DNA from 3 places in the Geobacillus sp. LYN3 genome. Region 1 is predicted to be linked to each of the others. Evidence: riboswitches for the same ligand, from Rfam matches in the RefSeq annotation. Region 1 holds a riboswitch; each other region holds the start of a gene.
The links. A riboswitch is a leader RNA that binds a small molecule or an ion and turns the genes downstream of it on or off. The one in region 1 is predicted to bind cobalamin.

Region 1 (5,394 bases):
AATATGCCGTCGGCTCATCGAGCACTAATAATTTCGGATTCATCACCATTACGGCGGCAAGCGTCAGCCATTTTTTTTGACCGAGACTTAAATGATGAACGGGCTTGTCCAACCATGAACGTAATCCAAACTCGTCCAGCGCTTTTTCCATGAGCTCGTCCATCTCACTTTTTTTCATTCCTAAATGGTGCAGGCCAAACGCCAGTTCATCACGTACCAATGGCGCCACAAGCTGGTGTTCCGGATTTTGAAAAACGATGCCGACCTCTTTCCGCCATTTTTGCAAGGTTGGACGCCGATAATCCATCTTCTCTCCATTCCAATAGATGTCGCCAGAGTCGGGCCGCAACAGCCCGTTCGCATGTAAAAATAACGTTGTCTTGCCGCATCCATTATGACCGATGAGTGCGCATTTTTTTCCACTGGGAACATGAAGGCTTAATCCTTTCAACACACATGGTCCATTCGGATACGTATAATATACTTCATCCATTTTCAGCATCTTCTGCCGCCCTCCTATCATCCAAGCCATAGAAGCAAACTTATGCCGATGGCTGCTTCCCACAGATAACGTTTGTTTTTTTCGTTGTATGTTTCCATATGAACATAGACAATTTCATTGGAAACTCCGCGCGCCCATAAAGCAAGGCGCAACGCTTCATAGGAATGCCATATTTTCTGAAAAAGCTGGAACACCAACATCCCGCCATGCCGCCAATGATTTCCTCCATTTCTTGCTTTCATTGCTACGTATAGCTCTTCTGCTGCTTTCTCGAAAACAAATACAAACCGATACATAAAAAACAACAACTCAATGATAATGGATGGTACTTTCATTCGTTTGAGCACATACAATATCTCTGGAAACGGGGTAGTCACCAAGAGGAAAAATAAGCAAGACCATGCCGCGACCGAACGAGAGAGCAAAGACATTGCGATGAAAATTTGCGAACGATCAATAGAAACATGAAAAGAACTGTCAATGGAAACAAGCAAAGCTGGAAAACTGACCATCAGAAACAATGCCACGACTCCGAGTGTTTTGGCGTAAACTTTCCACGAAACACGCGCATACCCGATAATCCATGCGGCAAGCCAAATCGTCATCATTATTTGCATTTTCCAACTACCTATCATGGCCATCATTAATAATATGAACGCAAATATCACTTTTTGTTCGGGACGTATTGTCCGCAGGCGGTTATTGTAAGCAATGGTGTCAAACTGCCGGATCATTTTGTTTCCTCTTTTCGGTTCGCCCGGCCTTTATAGACACCGATAATGTAGCCAATAATTCCGGCACCGATTGCCGCCTGCACAGAAAACAGCAACGTTTCCACCTCTCCGCCTGGCGGCTCAAATATGGTTTCCATCCAAGGTTGATAATGAGGAGCGAGCTTCTGAATCATTTTTTCCGCCTGGCCATCCGTGCCGCCAAAATCAGAGTGATGAATGAACAATAACGGCGCTACTACCAGTAAAACAGCAATAGCAAGAAGAAAAAGACTTCTCTTCATATTACACTCCCCTCTCTAACTGGTTTAGTTCCTGGCTGCTGTAAGTGGATAAGAAATTCCAAACGACGACCGTAAGCAGCCCTTCTGTAATCGCCAGTGGTATTTGCGTAACAGCAAAAATGCCGGCAAATTTGGCAAACGAAGCGAAAACCCCACCTGTCGCATCCGGGAACGCCAGCGCTAATTGCAATGAGGTGACAACATATGTGGCCAAATCAGAGAAAAATGCAGCGAAAAAAATCGTCCAGCGCCTCGGTATATTCCACTTTTTCCCGAAACGATAAATACCGTACGCCACAATCGGGCCAATGACCGCCATGGACACGGCATTCGCCCCTAATGTCGTCAATCCACCATGTGCCAGCAATAACGCTTGAAACAGCAATACGATGCTGCCCATCACCACCATCGTCCATGGACCAAACAGCACCGCACCGAGCCCCACCCCCGTTGGATGTGAGCTGCTCCCAGTAACGGATGGAATTTTTAAGGCGGACAGCACAAACGTAAATGCCCCCGACAGCGCAATGAGCAGCTTTAGTTCCGGATGCTCGCGTGTAATCCGAATTAGTGAACGCATACCGATGATAAAAAACGGCAAAAACACTAGCCACCAAAAAATCACCCATCCAACTGGCAAAAATCCTTCCATAATATGCATCGCAAATGCCGATGTGCTGCCGGTAAACGTAAAATAGACGACTAAACCGCAAAGGAAAAGGGCGACTTTCCATTTTTTCATGCTTTCGTTCCTCCCGTTGCTTTACATAATTTCGAGATTCCTAGAGGGGCGTTTGATTGTTTTGACATCATCAATCCTTGCTTCTCTTCATAACGGTACGTTATCGTTTCTTCCAACCATTCCCCATCTCGCAAATGCCTTCGCACAAGCTCCCTTGCTTTTTCCGGCGTCACACCGTTGTACCATACGCCTTCAGGGTAAACGATGACTACACACGCGTCTTGGCAACGGCCATTGCAGCGAGTCCGCGTCGTATGTACAATGCCATCTAACTCCAGCATCGCGATTTCTTCGCGGATGGCAAGCGTTACTTCTTCTCCCCCTTTACGCATGCAGCTGCCTCCATTGCAAATCAGCACATGATGTTTCATTCCGATTAAGTTCCATGTTGTCATGTTGAGTCTCTCCTTTTTTGCAAAATAAAAAGCACCTCTATACGCAGAGGTGCAGAAAAATGCATACAAATATAGCAAAAAAAGTATACCATTCTCCCGCACGTCTACCTATAATCCCGTAGGTATCCGTCCGAACAAATAAGGCAAGTCTCCTGACTTAGGATCATCGCTTTATTGCGCCTTCCCGAAGTTTCCTTCAGTGACATGATGCAACAAAGCTCCCCATCACAGTGGCGGGTACCGTGACGGATTTTCACCGTACTTCCCTTTTAAGCCTATTCTCTAATGAGAAAGGCACCTTATTTGTTTGGCATATAATGTCGATTTTTCAAAGAACATTTCTGTTATTCATAGTAGTACAAATTTTCAAACATCGTCAACCACTTTTTTCAATAAGTCCGTTTTCGCCAATACAATCCCGTCTTGATCAGCGTACACATAGGCGCCTGGCTCCCAACGAACGCCGCCAAATTCGAGCGCAACGTCCCGTTTTCCCTTTCCTTCTTTTTTGCTTTTCACCGGGCAAGTGCCAATCGCCATCACCCCAAGCGGCATATTGGCGATTTCTGCGGAATCGCGAATGCATCCGTGAATAATCACCCCGGCAAGCCCGCGCTCACAAGCGATCTGGGCAAGACGGTCTCCGAGCAGCGCGCAATTTCGCGAACCTTTTCCGTCTACGACCAATACGGTGCCCGCTGGAACAGTTTCGAGCGCCTCACGAACGAGCACATTATCTTCAAATACATCGACCGTCGCGATCGGTCCGGAAAATTCCGCTTTGCCGCCGTAAGATTGCATCGGCAGCTGGCATACTTGCAATTCGCTCAAAAATTCATCGCATAAATCAGCTGTTTTCATCACAATCTCCTCCTTGCCATGTCTTATATTTGACATCCTTTGTCAAAACTCCTTCTTTTTCAACAAAAAAACAGGCAAGCGACATTGCTTGCCTGTTAGAGACTGGGCTAGCTGGATTCGAACCAGCGCATCACGGAGTCAAAGTCCGTTGCCTTACCGCTTGGCTATAGCCCAATATTATCATGTTCTTGCCAAACTGTTTATGAGATGATTTGTACATTTGTAGTATATCCAGAAGTTTTTGTCTCTATGTATAAAAACATCTAATTTTCATCCGCTTTTTCTTCTCCGTTTTTACTCATTTCAGTATGGGCAAAATCCTTTTTTCAAATTGTTTATCCATGGTTATCCCTTCTTTTGTTTACGTAATATAATTACTGTTACTCAAAAAAATTTCCCTTACAAGTGTAATCGTACAATTTTTAGATCTATTCGTAAATATGCTAATTGCCATTTTCTAGTGATGAAAAAAATAATCTCCCCCTCAACATGAGAAAGGAGATTATTTTTTCGGAAACGAAAACACTATTTTTTTCTCCTTTTCATCCCACATTAACGCTGCATCAAACGTTTTCTCTCCTTTTTTAAACCCTTTGATGACGTTCGTTTTCCCATGCTGCAAAAGCTTTTTTACATTGGCTTGCGAAATCGTTTTGCCAAGAATTCTTTTTGAAATCGTAAATGAGCATTTCGTCTTGGCATAATTGGCGCAGCCATAAAACTCGCCTTTGTCAATGACCATTCCGCCGCATAATTTGCATGTGCCAACTGGTTTTCCTAACGTCGCTTTCGATGTGGTGCGCTGAATTGATGCCGTATCGAATCCGGCAAAGTTCCAGTGCTGCGACGAGGCAAGCGCATCTTCGACGATTTTTTTCGATAATTTTTTTACTTGCTCCATAAAATGGGCCGCTGACGCCTTCCCTTCGCCGATTTCGCTTAGACGCTGCTCCCATTTCGCTGTCATTTCCGGAGAGGCTAAAATTTTTTCGCCAATCGCTTCGATGAGCACTTTCGCTTTATCGGTCGCATATACTTGATTTTTCTTTACTTCGATATAATTTCGCTCTTTCAGCGTCGTAATGATGGCGGCGCGCGTCGCTTCCGTGCCAAGACCTTCCGTTTTGGCAAGCACTTTTTCCAATTCTTCGTTATCTAAAAATTTCCCTGCCGTTTTCATCAGCGTAATCAGCTGACCTTCCGTATACCGCTTTGGCGGCTGGGTCTTTCCTTCTTTTATACGGACGTCCAGCACATCGCCTTGTTCGCCTTCACGGAGCGAGGGAAGAATCGCTTCCTCGCCCTCTTCCCGCTGGCTGATGACTTTCCGCCATCCTTCCTGGATTTGCTGCTTTCCTTTCGAAATAAACCGGGCGCGCCCATCAACAAGCGTGATAACGGTCGTATAGTCAAACACCGCCGCTTCGTAATGAGCGGCAATGAGACGCCGCACGACCAAATCGTAAATTTTCCGCTCATCCGCCGATAACTTCGCCGGATCGGCCACTTGCTCCGTCGGGATGATGGCATAGTGGTCGGTCACCTTTTTTTCATTGACATAACGTTTATTATGTAAAATGGACGTGTTCGGCAATGGAAAAAACGGTTGATACTCCGGAAACGCCCGCAATTTTTGCAAAATGTCCGGAAATGTTTCCGCTTCGCCTTTGGTCACATAGTTCGAATCAGAACGCGGATACGACACGATTCCTTTTTGATACAATTTCTGCAAAATATCGAGCGTCTTTTTTGGGGAAAATTGGTACATCTTATTGGCCGCTGCCTGCAAGGAGGACAAGTTGAATAACAACGGCGGATGAAACGTTTTTCTTTCCGTTTGAACCTCTTTTACTTCGGCCGGCTTGTTTCGGCAAAACTG
Region 2 (5,394 bases), 780 kb from region 1:
GCCGATTCCGCCGCCGGATTTGGAAAGGTTGGCGATATCGGTGTTGCTGTCGTAAATCCCTTGCAAGCTGTCATCGACCGTGTCGATAAAGCAGCTTGACAGTTGTCCGTAGCTTTTTCCGGCATTTGCTAATGTCGGCGTGGCGACGGTCATATATAAGTTGCTTAGCGCCCAATACGCTTCTTGAATGAGCGCAAAACGGCGATGTTTCGGTTCTTTCGCCATTAACGTCATTGCGATGATAAGGAAGCGCTCCTGCGGCAGTTCGTACAAGTTGCGGTCGTAGTCGCGGGCGAGGTAGCGGTCCGCGAGCGTGCGAAGGCCGATATATGTAAACAACTTATCTTTATCTGGATCAATAAGTTTTCCAAGCTCATTGATTTCTTCTTTTGAGTAATCATCAAGAAGAGAACGATCGTACACGCCTTTAGAAACAAGCGTTGTAATCAACTCGTACAAGCTGCCGTAGCGTTGTTTTGCGTCATATCCACGTTGTTTTGCCGCTTCTTTGTATAGCTTTTGCAAATAGATGTGAGCACAGACAAACGTCCATTCTGGTTCTGCCTCACTAATATAGGAAAGACCTTCAAGTATTAAGTAATTCGTGATTTGTTCCGCAGAAAGTGTATCTTTGCTTTCGATGATGCGGATGATGCGCTCCATATAGTCATCTGTCTGTAGATGCGGGTAGTCTTTTGTTATATTGCGGATAAAGGAAATGAGTCGTTCGCGCGAAAACGGTTTAGTTTGCCCGTTTTCTGAAGTAATAATGATAGTGTTCGCCTGTAGTTCCATCAGTTTCTCCTCCTTGTTTCCATAAAAAAATCCACTCGGGTCGAGTGGACGAAACGACAGTATAAAAAGGGCAAGAGAAGCCCTTTCCAACCATCGTTTCATCTTCTCGCTCCCCGGAGAACATGAAACGCAAACAAGCAAGGCAGGTCTCCTGACTCGTGCTTCTTCCTACTTTGGATCCTTCCCGTATGTGCGCCCGAGCGAGCTTTCACATACAGTGGATGTTCCATTTCGTCCACACATACAGTTGCGGGGGCAGTTCTGGATTCTCACCAGATTCCCTATTAAGTCCGGATGGACACCATTGCTTGCGGTTTTTATACTATATTTAGTTGTTTTATGAGTTTATAACACAATATATAGTGTTGTTGCTGTTGGTACAAGCATATAATAAAACGATAGAAAATTCAACTATTTTTTGTAAGGACATGAAAACTAATAATAAAACAGTTATCCAAAATTCAACAAATTAATATTAGGCAGGAATGTTCAGAGTAAAAAAAGATATGGTGATAAAACGACTATAAAAATATTTATCCTTATAATATTTAGAAAATATTCTTTGAATTTTTCAGAATAGTTAATATAATATTATTAAAACAACAAAGGGGGAAAAGACGTGAAAGGATTAAAATCGGCCTTGCTTTGGGGGCTTATTTCCGCTCTTGGGGCGGCAGGGTTTGCCGTTCTTGCATTGAACCGCGGCGAGACGGTAAATGCGATTTGGCTGATTGTCGCGGCTGTCTGTACGTATGCGGTAGCGTATCGGTTTTATAGTAAATTTATCGCTCGCAAAGTATTTGAACTTGATGACAGTCGCAAAACGCCTGCGGAAGTGTTTAATGATGGAAAAGATTATGTGCCGACAAACAAATGGGTATTATTCGGCCATCATTTTGCGGCGATCGCTGGCGCCGGACCGCTTGTCGGACCGATTTTAGCAGCGCAAATGGGATATTTGCCAGGGACGATTTGGATTATTGTCGGCGTTGTGTTAGCGGGCGCGGTTCAAGATTTTATCATTTTGTTCGCGTCGATGCGCCGTGACGGCAAGTCGCTCGGTGAAATGATCAAGGAAGAAATTGGCCCTGTAACAGGATTTATCGCGATGCTTGGAATTTTAGGAATCATGATTATTTTATTAGCTGTTTTAGCATTGGTAGTAGTAAAAGCGCTTGTAGGAAGCCCTTGGGGAATGTTTACTATTGCCGCAACGATTCCAATTGCGATTTTGATGGGAGTTTACATGCGCTTTATTCGTCCAGGGCGTGTGGCGGAAGCGTCATTAATGGGATTTATTCTGCTTCTTGTTTCTCTTGTCGCTGGACAGTATGTGGCGGAGCATCCGACACTAGCGAAAATGTTTACGATGAAAGGCGAAACGATCGCCATTTTAATGATTGCTTATGGCTTTGTCGCTTCGGCATTGCCGGTATGGTTATTGCTTGCGCCGCGTGACTATTTGAGCACGTTCTTAAAAATCGGTACGATTGTTGGTTTAGCGTTAGGAATTTTAGTGGTTGCACCTGATTTACAAATGCCGGCGTTAACGAAATTTGTGGATGGCACTGGTCCTGTGTTTGCTGGTAACTTATTCCCATTCTTATTTATTACGATTGCTTGCGGTGCGGTGTCTGGATTCCATGCACTCGTTTCGTCTGGTACAACGCCAAAAATGATTGAGATAGAGAGCCATGCCCGCCCGATCGGCTATGGAGCCATGTTAATGGAATCGTTCGTGGCAGTGATGGCAATGGTTGCTGCGTGTATATTAACTCCTGGAGCATATTTCGCGATTAATAGTCCAGCTGCTGTAATTGGGCAGGATGTTGTGCAAGCAGCAAAAGTCGTATCTTCATGGGGATTTACCATTACGCCTGACATGCTGACGGAACTTGCCAAAGATGTCGGTGAGCAAACGATTTTATCGCGGACTGGCGGAGCGCCGACACTAGCGATCGGAATGGCTGTCATCCTTTCCAATGTGATCGGCGGAAAAGCATTAATGGCGTTTTGGTATCATTTCGCGATTTTATTTGAAGCGCTCTTTATTTTAACGACGATCGATGCAGGCACACGCGTTGGGCGTTTTATGATTCAAGATATTATGGGCACTTTCTACAAACCGCTTGGCAAAACGGATTCGCTAGTTTCCAATATTATCGCGACTACATTATGTGTATTAGCTTGGGGCTATTTCTTATATCAAGGAGTAGTCGATCCTCTGGGTGGCATTAATACATTATGGCCGCTTTTCGGCATCGCAAACCAAATGCTGGCAGGAATTGCGCTCTTATTTGGAACGACGGTTTTATTCAAAATGGGCAAAAAAGCTTACGTTTGGGTGACATTGGTCCCAACGACATGGCTTTTAGTGGTAACGATGACAGCAGGATTCCAAAAGCTGTTCCATAGCGATCCAAAAATCGGTTTTCTATCGCATGCTAATGTATTTAAAGATGCATTAAATCAAGGAAAAATTTTAGCACCTGCAGCCAACGAGGCACAAATGCGCCAAATTATTATGAACGACTACATTGATGCAACACTATGTGCGATCTTCATGCTTGTTGTGCTTGCGATGTTGATTTCGTCGGTCAATATGTGGATAAAAGTGTTACAAAACAAACACGTACCGTTGAAAGAAGCGCCTTACATTCCAAGGGATGGAGGAAATGAGGTTAAACATTATGCGTAAGTGGGTTCAAACGATTCTTTCCTACCGCAAGCAATTCCTTGATTTGCTTGTCGGTGTTCCAAACTACGAGAAATATGTAGAACATATGAAAACACATCATCCAGGAGAGCCGATAAAATCAAGAAAAGAGTTTTTCTGCGAAGTGCAGGAAGCGCGCTATAACGGCAAAGGCGGAAAAGTATCACGCTGTTGCTGACATAAAAAGGGGAAACTATTCCCCTTTTTTCCTTTTTCGTATTTATTTCAAGTTAAATGAGGACGAGCTTTTTCGTTTGTGTTTTCCTGTTCATTCACGAGGCGAATCGCTCCAAAACAGAGTAAGAATAGAAAAAGCGCAGCTTTCTATGTATACAAAAGAAGGCTGCCTTCTTTTTTGCAAAAAAGATTGTATATTGGCATCATGTAGTGTACAGTTAATAGTGAAAACGTATGCACAAAAAGAGGAGGATACAGCCGTGAAGAAAGCTTGGTGGAAAGAAGGAGTCGCGTATCAAATTTATCCGAGAAGCTTCATGGATTCAAATGGCGATGGAATTGGAGATCTTCGCGGAATTATCGAGAAGCTTGACTATTTAAAAGACCTTGGAATCGATATCATATGGATTTGTCCAATTTACAAGTCGCCAAATGCCGATAACGGATATGATATTAGCGATTATCATGCGATTATGGAAGAATTCGGGACAATGGAAGACTTTGATTTATTGCTCGAGGAAATTCACCGGCGCGGCATGAAAGTGATTTTAGATTTAGTCATTAACCATACAAGCGATGAACACCCATGGTTTATTGAATCGCGTTCATCACGGGATAATCCGAAACGGGATTGGTACATTTGGCGTGATGGAAAAAATGGCAAAGAGCCGAACAACTGGGAAAGCATCTTTGGCGGATCGGCGTGGGAGTACGATCCGAAAACTGATCAATATTACTTGCACATATTTGATGTAAAGCAGCCGGATTTAAACTGGGAAAACGAAGAAGTGCGCCAAGCGTTGTATAAAATGATTAATTGGTGGCTGGATAAAGGAATTGATGGATTTCGAGTGGATGCCATTTCACATATTAAGAAAAAGCCGGGATTGCCGGATTTGCCGAATCCGAAAGGGCTAGATTATGTTCCGTCTTTTGCCGGCCATATGAACCAAGAGGGGATTATGGATTATTTAAGAGAGCTCAAAATGCAAACGTTTGCGCACTATGATATTATGACAGTTGGCGAAGCAAATGGCGTTACCGTCGAGGACGCGGAAGAATGGGTCGGTGAGGAAAACGGCATTTTCAATATGATCTTCCAGTTTGAACATTTAGGGTTATGGCAAAAAGGAACGAATGGCGGAGTGGATGTGCGCCAATTAAAGCGCACGTTGACAAAATGGCAAAAAGGGCTGGAAAACCGCGGCTGGAACGCATTGTTTTTAGAAAACCACGATCAGCCTCGTTCTGTCTCGACATGGGGAAATGATAAGGAGTACCTTACCGAAAGTGCGAAGGCGCTTGGTGCGATGTACTTTTTGATGCAAGGAACACCGTTTATTTATCAAGGACAGGAGATTGGGATGACGAACGTCCAATTTTCGAATATTGAAGACTACAATGATGTTGCTATTAAAAGAATGTATCAAATCGAACGGGAAAAGGGTCGCTCCCATGAAGAAATTATGAAAGTGATTTGGAAAACAGGGCGCGACAATTCGCGAACCCCAATGCAATGGTCCGACGCGCCAAACGCGGGGTTTACGACGGGAACGCCATGGATGAAAGTGAACGAAAACTATAAGACCATTAACGTTGAGGCGCAATTGCGCGACCCGAACTCCGTCCTTCAGTTTTACAAAAAAATGATTCGGCTTCGCAAGGAGAACGAAGTGTTTATTTATGGAACGTACGATTTGATTTTA
Region 3 (5,394 bases), 510 kb from region 1:
AGGCATCTATCCTTTCCAACTAGTGATGCGTTTATTATAGCATGAGAAGTTTCACTATTCTTCAAAAAATAGAAAAAATTTTAGGGATATTCCGTTTACTCATGATACAATAAAAGTAATTACCATTTTTTAAATAAGGAGAGGAGCTGCACGATGTTTGGAAAAGTCGCTGCCGATGTGCTTGGATTAAGCGATATCGGCTCGGTTATTAAACCGGAAAACTATGATAAAGTCGATGCCGATGATTACGTGATGCATGAAGACGGGGAAAAGATTTATTTCTTAATTAAATCGAAGTCGGATGAGTATTGCTTTACCAATAAAGCGCTTATTCATTTGGATGGCACGAGCGCAACAAGCAAAAAACGCGTATTGCGCCGCTATGATTATTACAAACATACGATTTCCGATGTGTCGCTCGAAACGGCAGGCACGGTCGATTTAGATGTGGAGATTAAGTTTAAAATCGGCGCCCATGCCTATTCGATTGACGTCCATAAAAAGCATTTAGAAGAACTAAAAGATTTATATAAATCGCTGCTCGCCATCTCTGAGCTTTGCCATGAAAACAAAACGAAGCTCGAGTACGCGCATAAAAGTTTGGAATTGACGGCAAACGTATTCGGGCAAGTGAAAAGTGACACAAATAATTTCGTTGCCGATTTCAAAGCGGTGAATGAACTTGCGTTTCAATGGCTCGTTGACGCGAAAACAAAATATACGGTGAAAGACTTCGGCTTTGTGTTTGAACGGTATATTAATAATTAATTGCATTGTAACCTCCGAATCGCTAAAAGTTCGGGGGTTTTAATGAATTGAAAACAATGAAACTTTGAATTTTTTATTGCCAAACGATCTTTCTTCCTTTAATATTATAACTGTCAATTGTTCGACAATTTTATACAATAGCGGCAAGGTGCCGAATGGAGCGATTCGCTCCTAATGGCTTAATAGGGAATCTGGTGAAAGTCCAGAACTGTCCCCGCAACTGTAAATGCTGACGAAATGAAATCGCCACTGTACGGTGGAATGGCAAGCGCCGTTTGCCGTATGGGAAGGTTCAGAGTAGGATGAAGCATGAGTCAGTAGACCTGCCTTGTTCGCTTATAGTTTCCTATCTTCGGGGGGTGAGATGAGGAAACGGCAACGGTGGCTGCCTTCGTGTATACATATTGCCGTTTCTCGCTCATTCCGAGTTAGGAATGAGTTTTTTTATTTTACATAAAGAAGGGGGAACAAAAAATGAAAAAATGGAAACAGTATGTCATGTTGCTCGTATTCATCCTTACATTTGGCTTCTTGTTTGGATGTAATGGAGAGAACGCAAGCAAAGAGCCTGCAAAAAAAGAAGAACCGAAAACGGAACAAGCGGCGTTTCCGGTAACGGTAAAAGATGGATTAGGCGAGGATGTAACGATACAGTCTGAGCCGAAAAAAATCGTTTCCTTAATTCCAAGCAACACAGAAATCGCCTATGCGCTGGGATTGGGAGAGAAAATCGTCGGTGTAAGCGATTTTGACAACTATCCGGAAGATGTAAAAAATAAGGAAAAAATAGGCGGCATGGAGTTTAATGTAGAGAAAGTCATTTCGTTGAAGCCAGATTTAGTGCTTGCCCATGCGTCTAGTGCACATAATTCGAAAGATGGTCTTCAGCAATTAAAAGATGCAGGCATTACTGTATTGGTTGTCAATGATGCGAAAACGTTTGATGATGTCTATCATTCGATCGAATTAGTTGGAAAAGCGACAGGAACTGCGGACAAAGCACAAGAAATCATCCAAAATATGAAAACAAAATTAGAAGCTATAAAAGAAAAAGCAAAGCAAATTAAAGAGGAAGATCAAGCAAAAGTATGGGTCGAAATATCACCAGCTCCAGAAATTTATACTGCTGGAAAAGGAACGTTTATTGATGAGATGCTCCAGGCGATCTCCGCGAAAAATGTCGCCGGTGATTTAGAAGGGTGGCCGATGGTTACGGAAGAAAAAGCGGTCGCGTACAAGCCGGATGTCATTATTACAACATACGGCGGAGCGAAGCAAGTGTTGGACCGTCCTGCTTGGAAAGATGTCCCGGCGGTGAAAAACAAACGGGTGTATGATGTAAATACAGACTTAGTAAGCCGTCCAGGTCCACGTTTGATCGAAGGAGTAGAGGAACTTGCAAAAACAATTTACCCGGATATTTTTAAGTAATATATGGATGTATGCAGTTGCAATAACGGTCGTTATTACTTCGCTCTTGCTGGGGATATCGATAGGTTCTCTATCGATTCCCTTTTCTATTATTATCAAGATTATTTTTTCGATCTCGTTTGGGTTGCCGTTGCCCGGCGATGTTCCCGATGATCTCGTGCAAATCGTGATGGCGATCCGCCTTCCACGCGTTGTGCTCGCGTTTCTTGTCGGGGCGTCGCTGGCGGTCGCGGGAGCTGCGTTTCAAGGGCTGTTAAAAAATGCGCTTGCCGATCCGTATACGCTCGGCGTGTCGTCAGGTGCTTCCGTTGGTGCTGTTTTTGTCATTTTCTTCGGTATTCAATTGCCGTTATTTGGTACATTTACGCTTCCTATTGTCAGCATTATATTTGGCCTTGTGACGCTCGTGCTTGTTCTTTTATTTACACGAGCGGTGGAGCGAAAAATGTCTGTAGAGACCATCATCCTAGTTGGAATTATGTTCGGGGCGTTTTTCAGCGCGCTTATTTCCTTAATGATTGCACTAACTGGAGAAGAATTGCGGCAAATTATTGCATGGCTGATGGGGAGCGTAGCGATGCGCGGCTGGAAATATACGATGATGATGCTTCCGTTTTTTCTCATCGGAGTGATCATGCTGCTTTTTAATGCGCGCGAACTGAACGCTTTTGCGTTTGGGGAGTCGGCCGCTATGCATATCGGGGTCGATGTGTTGAAGCGAAAAGTGATGATTTTAACCGGTGCTTCGCTGCTAACCGGCGCGGCGGTGTCTGTTTCCGGAACGATCGGTTTTGTCGGATTGGTCGTTCCACATATGGTTCGCCTCGTCTGTGGTCCGAACCATCGTCTTCTGTTGCCGCTTTCCCTATTGTATGGCGGTGCCTTTCTCGTTCTTACTGATTTATTGGCGCGTACGATTATTTCGCCGAGAGAATTGCCAATCGGCGTAATTACCTCATTGATTGGCGCACCTTTATTTGCACTACTATTTTTTCGAAGAATGCGAAGAAAGACGTGATGAATGTGCTTGAAGTAAACCATGTTTCTTACCACTATCATCGTAAACAAGTGCTTCATGATGTAACGTTTACCGTAGCAAAGGGAGAAGTATTTGGGATTTTAGGGCCAAATGGGAGCGGGAAAACGACCTTATTGAAACTGTTAAGCAAGGAGTTGTTATTACAAAACGGAAGCATAACAGTAAACGGCCGGCCGCTTCGTTCTTTTTCGCAAAAAGAATGGGCGCGCTTTGCCGCGGTGCTTCCGCAAACGGTTGATGCGGCATTCGGATATACGGTAAAAGAAACAGTGGAACTTGGAAGATATGCCCATCAAAGCGGTCTATTTCCGACATGGACGGAAGAAGATGAACAAGCGGTGAAAACAGCAATCGAAGAAGTTGGGCTAATGGAAAAAGCAGAAGAAGGGATTGACCGTTTGAGTGGGGGAGAACGTCAGCGTGTTTATTTAGCAAGAGCGCTTGCGCAGCAGCCTCAGCTTTTATTGCTAGACGAACCGACCAATCATATGGACATTACCCAGCAAATGAAGCTATTGGACCAGCTTGTCCGCTCGGCGAAGGAAAAAGAGTTAACGGTTATTGCGATTTTTCATGATATTAACATCGCTAGTTTATATTGTGACAGGCTTTTAATGTTAAAAAAAGGGGAGGTAGTCGCGCTAGGGACGCCGGAAGAGCTGATGGAACCTGAGATTTTCCGTTCTGTATTTCACGCGTCCGTAAGCAGGCAAGCACATCCGACCGTCTCTAAACCGCTTATGGCGTTTTTACGGGAATGGCAATTTCCGATATTACAACATAACGAACTGCGCGAACGATTCGCGTGGACAATGTTGGAGGACTGCGTCGTTGTAACCGCAACCGAGCCGCTTAAGGTGTTATCTTCCGCGCTTGTCGGATCAGGCTTTCAATGGGCGACTCATTTTGTCAATCGTCAAGTTTCAAAAGATTATGATTGCGAAGATGCGGAAACGGAAATGAAACATTATTTACGGCGCCGCGGCTTTCCCGTCCAAAAAACGATTGGAATGATGACCGCTGTTTCTGTCGAAGATACCGTCTGCATGTATGAGAAACATGATGCGTTTTCTGTATGGACCGTTGTTACCGCTGGAGTAGGAAATGCCGTTGATGCCGCACAAGCATGGAAACGAGAGGAATTAAGCCAAAAAGTCGGCACGATTAACATTATGGTATTTATCGACGGAACGTTGACGGATGCCGCTTATGTGCAGGCTTTAATGACGGCGACGGAAGCAAAAACAAAAGCATTATACGATGAAAAAATTGTCGATCCTGAAACAAGCACCTATGCAACAGGAACATCGACGGATTGCATCGCGATTGCCGCGACACAAACGGGAGCAACGTTTCCTTATGCTGGAACGATCACACCGATTGGAAAAGCGATCGGGCGAACCGTTTATGAAGCGACAAAGGAAGCCCTTCGCCGTTATAAACAGCGGAGGGAATCATTGTGAGTCATCTTTTGGCGATTGCTCTGGCGCTTGTGTTGGATTGGTTGTTTGGCGATCCTCGTTGGCTTCCGCACCCCGTGCGTGGAATCGGATCATTCATTTCCTTTTTCGACAAACGGCTTAATCAAGGGCGATATCGGCGCATGAAAGGGATTATTACCGTCGCGGCCGTAGCAGGAATGGTTTACTGCCTGGCGTCTCTTGTTGTATATATCAGTTATTCTCTTTCATGGATATTTGGCGTTATGATGGAAGCGGTCCTTATTTTTACGACGATTGCGACAAAAAGTTTACAAGAAGCTGCCTGGAATGTGCTTATTCCTTTAGAACAAGGAAAAATCGAAAAGGCTCGCCGCGAATTAAGCATGATTGTCGGCCGGGATACAGAAAATCTTGACGAACCGGAAATTGTGCGCGCTTGTGTAGAAACGGTGGCGGAAAATACGAGCGATGGAATTACCGCGCCGTTGTTTTACGCTTTCATCGGCGGGGCTCCATTGGCGCTTTTTTATCGGGCCGTAAATACGTGTGATTCGATGCTCGGCTATAAAAATGAGGCGTATCGCGAATTCGGTTGGGCGTCAGCGCGTTTGGATGATGTGGTCAATTATGTGCCTGCTCGTCTTACGGCGATGGTGATGATATTTATCCATAGCGGAAAGCGACTTCGTCATTGCTTGCGGGTGCTTTTTCGCG

Region 2: linked by a shared signal. The riboswitch ahead of DCC82_RS05380 (ribonucleoside-diphosphate reductase subunit alpha) and the one ahead of DCC82_RS09400 ((2Fe-2S) ferredoxin domain-containing protein) in region 1 are both predicted to bind cobalamin.
Region 3: linked by a shared signal. The riboswitch ahead of DCC82_RS12155 (ABC transporter substrate-binding protein) and the one ahead of DCC82_RS09400 ((2Fe-2S) ferredoxin domain-containing protein) in region 1 are both predicted to bind cobalamin.

Annotation. Positions count from the first base shown of each region.
Region 1 is NZ_QCWL01000001.1:1,809,337-1,814,730, reverse strand. It holds gene DCC82_RS09420 (energy-coupling factor ABC transporter ATP-binding protein) at 1-502, opposite strand, end outside; gene cbiQ (cobalt ECF transporter T component CbiQ) at 520-1,236, opposite strand; gene DCC82_RS09410 (energy-coupling factor ABC transporter substrate-binding protein) at 1,233-1,517, opposite strand; gene DCC82_RS09405 (energy-coupling factor ABC transporter permease) at 1,519-2,259, opposite strand; gene DCC82_RS09400 ((2Fe-2S) ferredoxin domain-containing protein) at 2,256-2,654, opposite strand; cobalamin riboswitch at 2,780-2,971, opposite strand; gene rraA (ribonuclease E activity regulator RraA) at 3,021-3,515, opposite strand; tRNA gene DCC82_RS09390 (tRNA-Gln) at 3,618-3,689, opposite strand; gene DCC82_RS09385 (DNA topoisomerase III) at 4,018-5,394, opposite strand, start outside.
Region 2 is NZ_QCWL01000001.1:1,027,473-1,032,866, forward strand. It holds gene DCC82_RS05380 (ribonucleoside-diphosphate reductase subunit alpha) at 1-795, opposite strand, end outside; cobalamin riboswitch at 920-1,117, opposite strand; gene DCC82_RS05385 (carbon starvation CstA family protein) at 1,415-3,493, shown strand; gene DCC82_RS05390 (YbdD/YjiX family protein) at 3,486-3,689, shown strand; gene DCC82_RS05395 (glycoside hydrolase family 13 protein) at 3,949-5,394, shown strand, end outside.
Region 3 is NZ_QCWL01000001.1:2,320,533-2,325,926, reverse strand. It holds gene DCC82_RS12160 (PH domain-containing protein) at 154-768, shown strand; cobalamin riboswitch at 899-1,113, shown strand; gene DCC82_RS12155 (ABC transporter substrate-binding protein) at 1,243-2,199, shown strand; gene DCC82_RS12150 (FecCD family ABC transporter permease) at 2,165-3,217, shown strand; gene DCC82_RS12145 (adenosylcobinamide amidohydrolase) at 3,217-4,701, shown strand; gene cbiB (adenosylcobinamide-phosphate synthase CbiB) at 4,698-5,394, shown strand, end outside.